Regions from separate parts of the Bacillus sp. FSL K6-0138 genome, predicted to be linked through region 2. Evidence: riboswitches for the same ligand, from Rfam matches in the RefSeq annotation. Region 2 holds a riboswitch; the other holds the start of a gene.
The links. A riboswitch is a leader RNA that binds a small molecule or an ion and turns the genes downstream of it on or off. The one in region 2 is predicted to bind cyclic di-AMP.

Region 1 (5,018 bases), 1.8 Mb from region 2:
GCGGGTCACTCGATCCATGCCTGCAATGCCGATCGCCGACAAGAGACCTCCGATTGTCGTAGGAATCAGGCAGACCAGCAAAGCGATCAGGACCGCCGGATCGATTTGAAACCCAAGATAGCCGGTAAAAAACGGGAGTGTAACGACGACGATGAGAAAGATGATCGTTAAGCTTGTCAAAACCGTATTCAAGGCGATTTCATTCGGCGTTTTTTGCCTTTCCGCTCCTTCAACAAGGGCAATCATCTGATCCAAAAACGTTTCTCCTGGTTCGCTTGTAATTTTTACTTTAATCGAATCGCTGACAACACGGGTTCCTCCCGTAACAGAGCTGAAATCGCCCCCCGCCTCTTTTATGACCGGCGCTGATTCGCCGGTAATCGCCGATTCGTCGACTGAAGCGAGACCCGCGATCACTTCGCCGTCGCTCGGGATCATTTCTCCCTGGGAGACGATGACGATGTCGCCCTTGCGAAGATCGGAAGATGAAACTTTTTCTATATTCCCGTTAACTACTTGATTGGCCCATATTCCCTTCTTCGTCTGTTTTAAAGAATCGGCCTGCGCCTTTCCTCTCCCTTCAGCCAGAGCTTCGGCGAAGTTGGCGAACAAAACCGTGAACAGTAAAATGACGGAGACCGCCGCATTAAACCAGACGGGCGCCATGCTCCCGAAAAATTGCGGGAATACGGAAATTAAAACCGAGATAAAAAAGCCTATCTCAACGACAAACATAATCGGATTTCGAATCATGATGCGCGGATCCAATTTCAAAACAGCGTCTTTAAGCGCCTCTTTTACAATCGTTTTATTAAGGGTTTTATTCGTTTTCCGAACCGAATCCGCTCCGTGCTGCCGTTCGGCATTGCTGAAATCGTTCACTGTAAGCCCTCCTATAAAGTTAAAAATTCTGCGGCAGGTCCCAAAACCAGCACAGGGAAAAAGGTTAATGCCCCGACAATCAGAATCACCGTGACGAAAATACCGCCAAATATACCCGAATCGGTCCGGAACGTACCGATGGTGTCAGGGACCGTTCTTTTTTCAAGCAAAGATCCGGCGACTGCCAAAAGCGTAACAATTGAAATATAGCGGCCGATGAACATCACAATCCCTGTTGACATATTCCAGAACGCTGTTCCATCTTTCAGCCCTTCAAAACCCGATCCGTTGTTTGCCGCTGAGGACGTAAATTCGTACAAAATTTGGCTGATCCCGTGAAAACCGGGATTCGAGATGGCTTCCCGTCCCATTGGGGTATAGAGGGCAAGTGCAGACGCCCCTAAAATCAACAGCGGCTGAATCAGCAACGTGACAGCCAATAGCTTCATTTCTTTGCCTTCAATTTTTTTGCCTAAAAATTCAGGTGTTCTTCCAACCATTAAACCAGACAAGAACACGGCGATCATCGCATACAGCAGCATGTTCATAAATCCGGCTCCGAATCCGCCGAAGACGGTGTTCAGCATCATATTGGCCATGGCCAGCAATCCTGTCAGAGGCATCAGGCTGTCGTGCATGGCATTGACCGCACCCGTTTCACTTGCCGTTGTCACCATGGCATACAAGGATGAATACCAGGTTCCGAAGCGGACCTCTTTTCCTTCCAGACTGCCGGCTTCATGCTGAATTCCCATTTCATTGATTGCCGGGTTCCCGTTGGATTCCGCCATAAAAGCTGCACCCATTATGAATAAAAAGAGAAGTCCCGCCGAGATAAAGAGAATGCGCCCCTGTTTTGGGTTTCCGACCATTTTCCCATACGTAAACGGCAGTGAAACGGTGATAAGCAGCATTAATAACATTTGCAGCGCATTGCTCCACCCATTTGGATTTTCAAATGGGTGTGCAGAGTTTGCTCCGAAATATCCCCCGCCGTTGTTTCCCAGCTCTTTTATGGATAAAAAGGATGCAACGGGTCCGCGTAAAATCGTTTGGTCCCCTCCTTCCAGCGTTTTTGCCACTACAGATGCATCAACTGTTTGCGGAACGCCGAGACCGACAAAAACAAGGGACATGACCGCTGCAACCGGAAGCAGAATCCGGGTAATACAGCGGACCAGATCAACATAAAAGTTTCCGAGCGGTTTTCCGGCGAGGCCCCGAATCATGGCAATTGCCGCGGCCAACGCAGTGGCAGGCGCCGTAAACATTAAAAAGATAATCGCAAACATTTGCGAAAACAGGGAAAGACCGATTTCGCCGCTGTAGTGCTGCAAATTCGTATTGGTCATAAAACTGATTGCCGTATTAAACGCAAGCGAAGGACTCATTCCGCTGACATTCGTCGGGTTTAACGGCAATATTCCTTGCAGCCGAAAGACCGCATAAACAATCAAGATCATGACCGCGTTTGTTAATACTAAGGAAACCGCGTATTTCTTCCAAGATTGATTTTCCGTTTTCACACCGCCAATTCGGTAAAATAACCGTTCAGCCGGGAGAAACAGCCTGTCGATTTTGGATGGGCCGTAATCAAATGCTTTAGCAATGTAAAGACCCATTGGTTTAGCTGACAAAAGTGCAATCAATACGATGACGCATATTGAAATAAACAAAATCATTTCTTCAACCCCCACTTGTGTTTACTAAAACTTTTCCGGATGAAGCAAGGCGTATGTCAAATAGGTAAACAGCGCGATAACTGCAGCTATCAATAGAATCATTGCGCTTCTCCTTTCACGGTTATTTTTTTGGTTGGTGACCGATTGTATGTTCAGCCCATTTGGCCAATAAAAGAATCATTGATACCAAAGCGGCAAAGATGACCAGCATCAAAAAATCCAACACGTACATCACCCCCTTTGTTTTCTGTAAAACGGCATGAAAAAAAGCCGCAAGAGAACAAACCTCTTACGGCTTTTTTTAGGGCACAGTTAAGAAACCGTGCTTTCCGCACGTATTTGGGTTCTCTTTAAACGCTTGCGAGGTTAGCTGTCGGATTCAGGTGCAAAGAGTCACCTTACCTTTAAAAAAGGATTCACCCCAAGTGGCAGTACCACAAAAATGGTTCCCCCGCTTCCAAACTGGAATTCAGCGGTTACGATAATTGGAAATTTTATTCAGATTTTTGATGAGATTTATATTACTCTCGTTAAATTGAACTGTAAAGTTTGATAAAACATTAAAAATGATGAAATGAGATGATTTTGAGTGATTTTTAACTTCATATATCCTATTTACTTTCTGTATCTCTGTTTTTCTTTCTGTTTCACAAAAATCATTTGACATCTCTTCCAGCATTTTAATTTATTAAAAAAATAAAAATGAAACGAGAAATGCTCAATCGTCTTGTCATGAAGTGAATCTTGCAAAAATTTTCAGCCTTAAACAGTCAGGATCGGAAGTGATCAAGAAACTGTAGCAGTCTGAAATCCAGGAATGAGCCGGCCGGCGATCGGGATGTCTCTCGGCGGCACAGCTCATTTTTCTGATGTTTGAAAGATTTACTGAAATAACTTTTCGTCAATACGTCTACCAGGCATATACCTCAGGTGTTTCCCCTCCAGGTCCGGGAAAAATGTCATTCAGCTCGCTGAGCACGTCTTCTTCCAGACTGATTTCGACCGCTCTGATCGCATCCCGCAGCTGTTCTACGGTTCTTGGCCCGATAATCGGTGCGGTGAGCGCCGGATTTGTAAGCACCCATGCCAACGCAACATTGGCTTCTTTCTCCCCCAGCTCCTTGCATAAAGCCGAAAATCTGTCAAGCTGTGTTCGATGCTTTTCGATTAAATCCGCCCTTTGGGACGTTCGGGTTCCGGCGTGCTTTTTTAGCGCACGGCCTCCGAGAAGCCCTCCTGCAAGCGGGCTCCATGCCACTACGCCAAGGCCGAGATCCCGGGCAGCCGGCAGCACTTCCATTTCCGCCGTCCGCTCTAATAAACTATACTTATGCTGCTCTGTGACAAGCCCCATGAAATTGCGTCTCGCGGCTGCTGCCTGTGCTTTGACCAAATGCCAGCCTGCAAAGTTGCTTGAGCCGATGTAGTCGACGTTGCCTGATCGAACCTGGCCCTCGAATGCTTCCCATATTTCATCCCACGGGGTCCGCCGGTCGATATGATGCATTTGATACAGTTCGATATGGTCGGTCTGCAGCCGCTTCAGAGATCCTTCCAGGTGGCGTCTGATTTTGTAAAGAGACAGGCCTCTTGTATCGTTCGGTCCGTCGTTTGAATCAGATATCGGTTCATACACTTTCGTCGCCAGGACGACTTTTTCGCGGCGCTGCCCCCCTTGGGCAAACCATTTTCCGATGAGGCTTTCCGTCAATCCGGCATTTTCACCCCAGCCGTAGATATTGGCGGTATCAAAAAACTGTATGCCGCTATCGAGCGCTTCGTCCATGATGCGGAATGCTGTCTTTTCATCTGTATCCACTCCAAAGTTCATCGTCCCCAGGCACAAACGGCTGACGCGCAATCCCGTTCTTCCTAAAAAAGTATATTTCATGACAATCCTCTCCTTATACAATGTTTTGTAAGCAGTGAAGCAAATGATTCAACAACTTCCCGGCTTCCTGTTACGATAAAGAAGACGAAGCAAATGTAAAACGGACGCAAAATGCAGCAGAAGGATATTGAAGTGAATGTAGAAGATCTATGGAATAGATATCATGAGCCGTTAAAAACATTTATCGCGCTTAGAGTCAAAGACCAATCGGCAGTTGATGATTTAGTGCAAATCGTATTTATGAAAGTTCAAATTCATCTCTCGAATGTAAAGAATGTACAAAACATCCGCGCTTGGATCTACAAGGTTGCCCGAAATACGATCATCGATTTTTACCGTACGGATAAATCGATTGAACAGCTTCCAGAGCAAATTGAATTAAGCGGTGACACCGAAGAGGAAAACTATACAAAAGAAGCGGCTGCTTGTATTCGCTCCTCGATCAAAAGGCTGCCGGAAAAGTATCGGGAGGCGCTCGAACTGACAGAAATCCAGGGGCTGTCGCAAAAGGAATTGTGCGAAAAGACGGGGATGTCTTATTCAGGGGCGAAATCAAGGGTGCA
Region 2 (5,018 bases):
TCCAGGCTTCATAGCCGTTCCCTTTCAGCCATTGAAGTGCTTTCTCCTCAGGCTCCACTTCCAAAAGCGCTTTTTCAAGCTTTTCTTCTGCGCCATGTAAGGTGACTGTCGATTTGACTCTTCCATTTTGAAGGATGACGACCCGATCACACAAATCTTCGACTTCCTTCAACAAGTGCGTTGCAAACAAGATGACGGTTCCTTCCTCTTTGGCCAGCTCGCGAAGGTGGCCGCGGAAATCTTTCATTCCCGCAGGATCGAGACCGTTTGTCGGTTCGTCCAATATCAGCAGCTTCGGACGGTGTAGGATCGCCTGGGCAATCCCGAGGCGCTGCCTCATGCCGAGCGAGTATGTTTTGACTTTATCATCGATTGCATCTCCAAGGCCGACGCGTTCGACCACCTCATCGAGCCGCTCCTGAGCGATATCTTTGTGCATATTTGCATAATGTATGAGATTTTCATAGCCTGTGAGGTACGGATAAAATTCCGGGTTTTCCACGATCGCACCCACGGCCTGAATCGCCTTTTCGAATTGGCGGTCAATCGGAAAACCGTTAATGATGATCGACCCGCTGCTCTGTTTGATCAAACCGGTCATCAATTTGATAAGGGTCGTTTTTCCGGAACCGTTCGGACCAAGCAGGCCGATGATTTCCCCCTTGTCCGCCTCGAGATTGATGTTTTTCAGGATCGTCTTGCCGTCAATGATCTTATCGACGCCTTCTATATGTAAAACAGGTGTCATGGAGGCCCCTCCTTTAGTACCAAAAATAAACAGTGCCAAAAGGCACTGTTTGATTATAGCATTTTTCACCGTGTTACACAGACACTTCCGGATGCGGCGCTTCGATATTGCCGTGCTTTTTCTCGGTCTCGGTGACAATGACGGCGCATGCAGCATCTCCCGTCGTGTTGACGGCCGTTCTGACCATATCCAAAAGTCGGTCAATTCCCAAAATTAAGGCAATTCCGGCGACAGGAAGGTTTACAGATTGAAGCACCATCGCCAACATGATCAGGCCGACACCCGGGACTCCCGCCGTTCCGATGCTGGCCAGCACGGCTGTTAAAACGACCATTAACAGCTGCGGAATCGTCAGTTCGACTCCGTAGACCTGGGCGATAAAGATCGTCGCTACCCCTTGCATGATCGCCGTCCCATCCATATTGATCGTCGCTCCGAGCGGCTGAACGAAACTGCTGATCGGCTCCGGCACTTTCAGTTTTCTTTGAGCCACATCCATAGAAACTGGAAGCGTCGCATTGCTGCTTGACGTACTGAACGCTACGATCATCACTTCTGAGAAGTCCTTAAAAAATGTAATTGGATTCCGCTTTGCAAATAATGCAATCGTCGAACCGTAAGTGACGATCGTGTGTATAACAAGCGCCAATATGACAACGATCATGTACAGTCCCATCGCTTTGATCGCGTTCCATCCCTGGCTGCCGATTGCCGTCGCGATCAAACCGAACGTCCCGTACGGCGCGAATTTCATCACAAGGTTGACGAGATACATCATCAATTCGTTGCCTTGCTCAACCACTTTTAGGAGAGCGTCGGCTTTTTTCCCGAGCATCGTAATGCCGAGTCCGACCAGGATCGAGAAAGCGATGATCTGCAGCATATTTCCCTCAGCCATCGCCTGAACCGGATTCGTCGGAATGATGTTCAACAGCGTATCCGCAATGCTCGGTGCTTCCTCGGCCTTATATTGCGCGGAGCTCGTATCGTAGCTTCCGATTTCACCGGGCTTAATGATCAAAGCCAAAATAAGTCCGATGATGATGGCGACCGCTGTTGTCGATAAAAAGTACGCGATCGTTTTCGCACCGATTCTGCCGAGTTTTTTCGGATCTCCAAGACCGGCTACCCCTAAAGTCAGAGAAAAGAATACAATCGGGACGACCAGCATCTTAATGAGGTTTAAGAAAATGGTCCCAAGCGGCCCGAATACAAACGTGTTAAGCTTCGAGAACAGGTCCGGCGACGTAACGTTCAGCACAATGCCGACGACAGCACCAAGGATCAAACCAATGATAATTTTCGTTGCCAACTTCAATAAAATCCTCCCCTTTCTGAACAAAAAAGCCCATGAGAGAGGTCTCCCATGGACTTTTACAATTCCGTTTGGTTCCACATGGCTCTCTTCACGTCGATGGGGTTAGCTGACGGGTTCGGACGAAGAGATGTCCGTTTTTCCGCTAAAACGGAAAAATTCACCCCAAAAGATCGGGTCCCCCACCCCTACTAAAGGATTAAACGCGTGGCGTTATTTCGTTATATTACATTTATACCTGATAATTCGAAATATGTAAATAACCTATTTCGTTTTACAATTTATTACTTATCCTTAGGCTTCACGGCCTGCTTTTCGTCCTGGTTTGTCACATCGAGAACATCAAGCAGGAACACAAAAATCGGAATCCCGATAATCAGGCCCCAAATGCCCATGAAATGCTCGGAAAAAATCAGCACGATAAACGTGAAGAATATCGGCAGTTCGGTCTTGGCTGACATCAATTTCGGATTGAGGAAGTATGTTTCAATCGCATGAACGATCAAGATGACGAGCACTAAGGAGACGATGTATGCCATTCCTCCGATACTGTAGGCTATGAAACTTAAAGGAATAAGAGAAATCACAACGCCGGCGACAGGAACCAATCCGAGGAAAAATACCATGACCGCAAGGCCGAAAAGCTGAGGAAAACCCATGATTCCGAGGGCAATGGTCGTTAACGCGCAGTTCACGGAAGCGATGATGAACTGAGCTTCAAGCACCTTGCCGAACGTTCGCGTAAACTTCTTTCCGAAAAACGCAATCTCCTCATAAAAAACAGCGACTTTGCTCGTTTTGAATTTATCCATCAATTTCATGACTTTATCTTTTTCTATCAAGAAAAACATACTGAGAATTAAGGACATAATCACCTGGATGCTGAATGTGCCGATGTCCGTGATATATGTATAGATAAAGTTAAGCCCTTTTTCCAAATATGATGTCAGGTTGATATCCCCGAACATGCCGGTGACCATATCGAGAAAAGGAATGCTGTCTGGATGAGAAGCGATATATTTGCCCTGTTTAATCAGCTGCTGAATCTGCTTGACGATAACGGGATAGTACACCGCCCCGCCGATCGAAAGACCAAGGACAAGCGCAGCGTATAAACAGGATATAATCAGCCTTTGGCTGACTTTGATAAAACGGTTTAAAAAACTTCTGATCACATTTTCCAAACGATTCATTAAAAACGTAAAAATAAATGTGAGCAGTATCAAATTCATCATGCTGCGGAAAAAGTATAAGATCCCCGCTAAAACAACAAAAACAAAAAAGCGCCTGACCCCAGGATGCTGAAAAAATTTAATCAACGCTGCCATTCGTGCACACTCCCACCAGTACTTTAGTCCTTAACTTTTAGCATATTCACGCTGTATATTTATAAGATGATGTATCATCTGTAAATTATATAACAAAAAAGCGCAGAAATCTCTTTCTGCGGCTTAAATAAATCTTAAAAAATTTTATTTTTCAAAACGTTTTTTGAATGCGAAAGGCGCCGGTTCTCCGGCGCCCCTTTTCTTAAACGGCAGTCTTCATCTTTTTCATCTGAGATACGGCTTCCATGCTTTTTTCTTCATCGAATTCTTTCTCGCTTTTTGCTACCACGATAGTCGCGATTCCATTTCCGATCAGATTGACGATCGCCCTTCCTTCGCTCATAAAGCGATCGACCCCGAGCAGGAGTGCCAGGCCTTCAAGCGGAATGACCTGAAGGGCGGAAAGGGTTGACGCCAGTACGATAAATCCGCTTCCGGTCACGCCCGCAGCTCCTTTTGACGTCAGCATCAAGACGAGAATGATCGTAATCTGCTGGCCGATCGATAAATCGATGCCAAATACTTGCGCAAGGAAGACAACGGCCATCGATAAATAGATGGAAGTGCCGTCAAGGTTAAAGGAGTAGCCCGTCGGAATGACGAGGCCGACCACCGACTTCGAGCAGCCGTAGCGCTCCATCTTATCCATCATTCGCGGAAGCACGGATTCAGAGGAGCTTGTGCCGAGAACGATCAGCAGCTCGTCTTTAATAAAGCGCAAATAATTCCATAAACTAAAACCGTACATTCTGCAAATAATGTTCAATACGACAAACACGAATATAAACATCGTCAAGTAAACGGACAGCATCAGCTTTGCCAGCGGCTGCATGGATGCGAGCCCGAAATGTCCGATTGTATAGGCAATGGCGCCGAATGCACCGATCGGGGCAGCCCTCATAATATAGCCGATAATTTTGAAGAAAACCTGTGATAATTTATCAAAAAAATCGATGATGCTCTGCCCTTTTTTCCCCAATGCAGCAAGGCCGGTTCCGAAAAGAATGGAGAAAAATAGCACTTGCAGAATATCCCCTTTTGCAAAAGCGTCGACCATATTTGACGGCACGATGTGCGTGACGAATTCCACCCAGTCTATGCCCTGGCCGCCGTTTTGGGTGTATTGCGAGACATCCCCTTTTTCAAGCTTGCTGTAATCAAGGCCGGCCCCCGGTTTAATGAGGTTGACGACAAAGAGCCCGACAATGAGCGCAAGCGTTGTCACCACTTCAAAATAAATGAATGCCTTCCCTCCGACTTTGCCGACCTTTTTCATATCCCCCATTTTGGCAATGCCGAGGACAATCGTGAAGAAAATGATCGGTGCAATGACCATCTTCACGGCATTGATAAATGTATCACCAAGCGGTTTCATTTGTTTCCCGGCGTCAGGCCACAGGACGCCGACCAATACCCCTAGCAAAACCGCGGTGATGACTTGAAACGTCAAGTTTTTCAACAGTTTTGACAGCTTCATGTTCTCATCCCCCGTTTCGTTGAAAGCTGCTTAAGACTTTCTTACCATAATGGTAGCGCTTTCAACTGAATGAGAGAAGATTATGGTCATATCGGACATTTTGGTCTTTTTGGTCACGGATTTAATATGTTGCGATATAGCGGTTGACAG

Region 1: it holds a riboswitch for cyclic di-AMP, as region 2 does, so the genes downstream of both, kdpA (potassium-transporting ATPase subunit KdpA) here and MHB78_RS03315 (dicarboxylate/amino acid:cation symporter) in region 2, are expected to answer to the same signal.

The regions. Positions count from the first base shown of each region.
Region 1 is NZ_CP150286.1:2,391,155-2,396,172, reverse strand. Features, by position in the region: gene kdpB (potassium-transporting ATPase subunit KdpB) at 1-882, opposite strand, end outside; gene kdpA (potassium-transporting ATPase subunit KdpA) at 894-2,561, opposite strand; cyclic di-AMP (ydaO/yuaA leader) riboswitch at 2,904-3,049, opposite strand; gene MHB78_RS12630 (aldo/keto reductase) at 3,475-4,455, opposite strand; gene sigZ (RNA polymerase sigma factor SigZ) at 4,588-5,018, shown strand, end outside.
Region 2 is NZ_CP150286.1:625,843-630,860, reverse strand. Features, by position in the region: gene MHB78_RS03320 (ABC transporter ATP-binding protein) at 1-748, opposite strand, end outside; gene MHB78_RS03315 (dicarboxylate/amino acid:cation symporter) at 822-2,066, opposite strand; cyclic di-AMP (ydaO/yuaA leader) riboswitch at 2,144-2,279, opposite strand; gene MHB78_RS03310 (AI-2E family transporter) at 2,348-3,391, opposite strand; gene dctP (C4-dicarboxylate transporter DctP) at 3,594-4,868, opposite strand; gene MHB78_RS03300 (response regulator) at 4,990-5,018, opposite strand, start outside.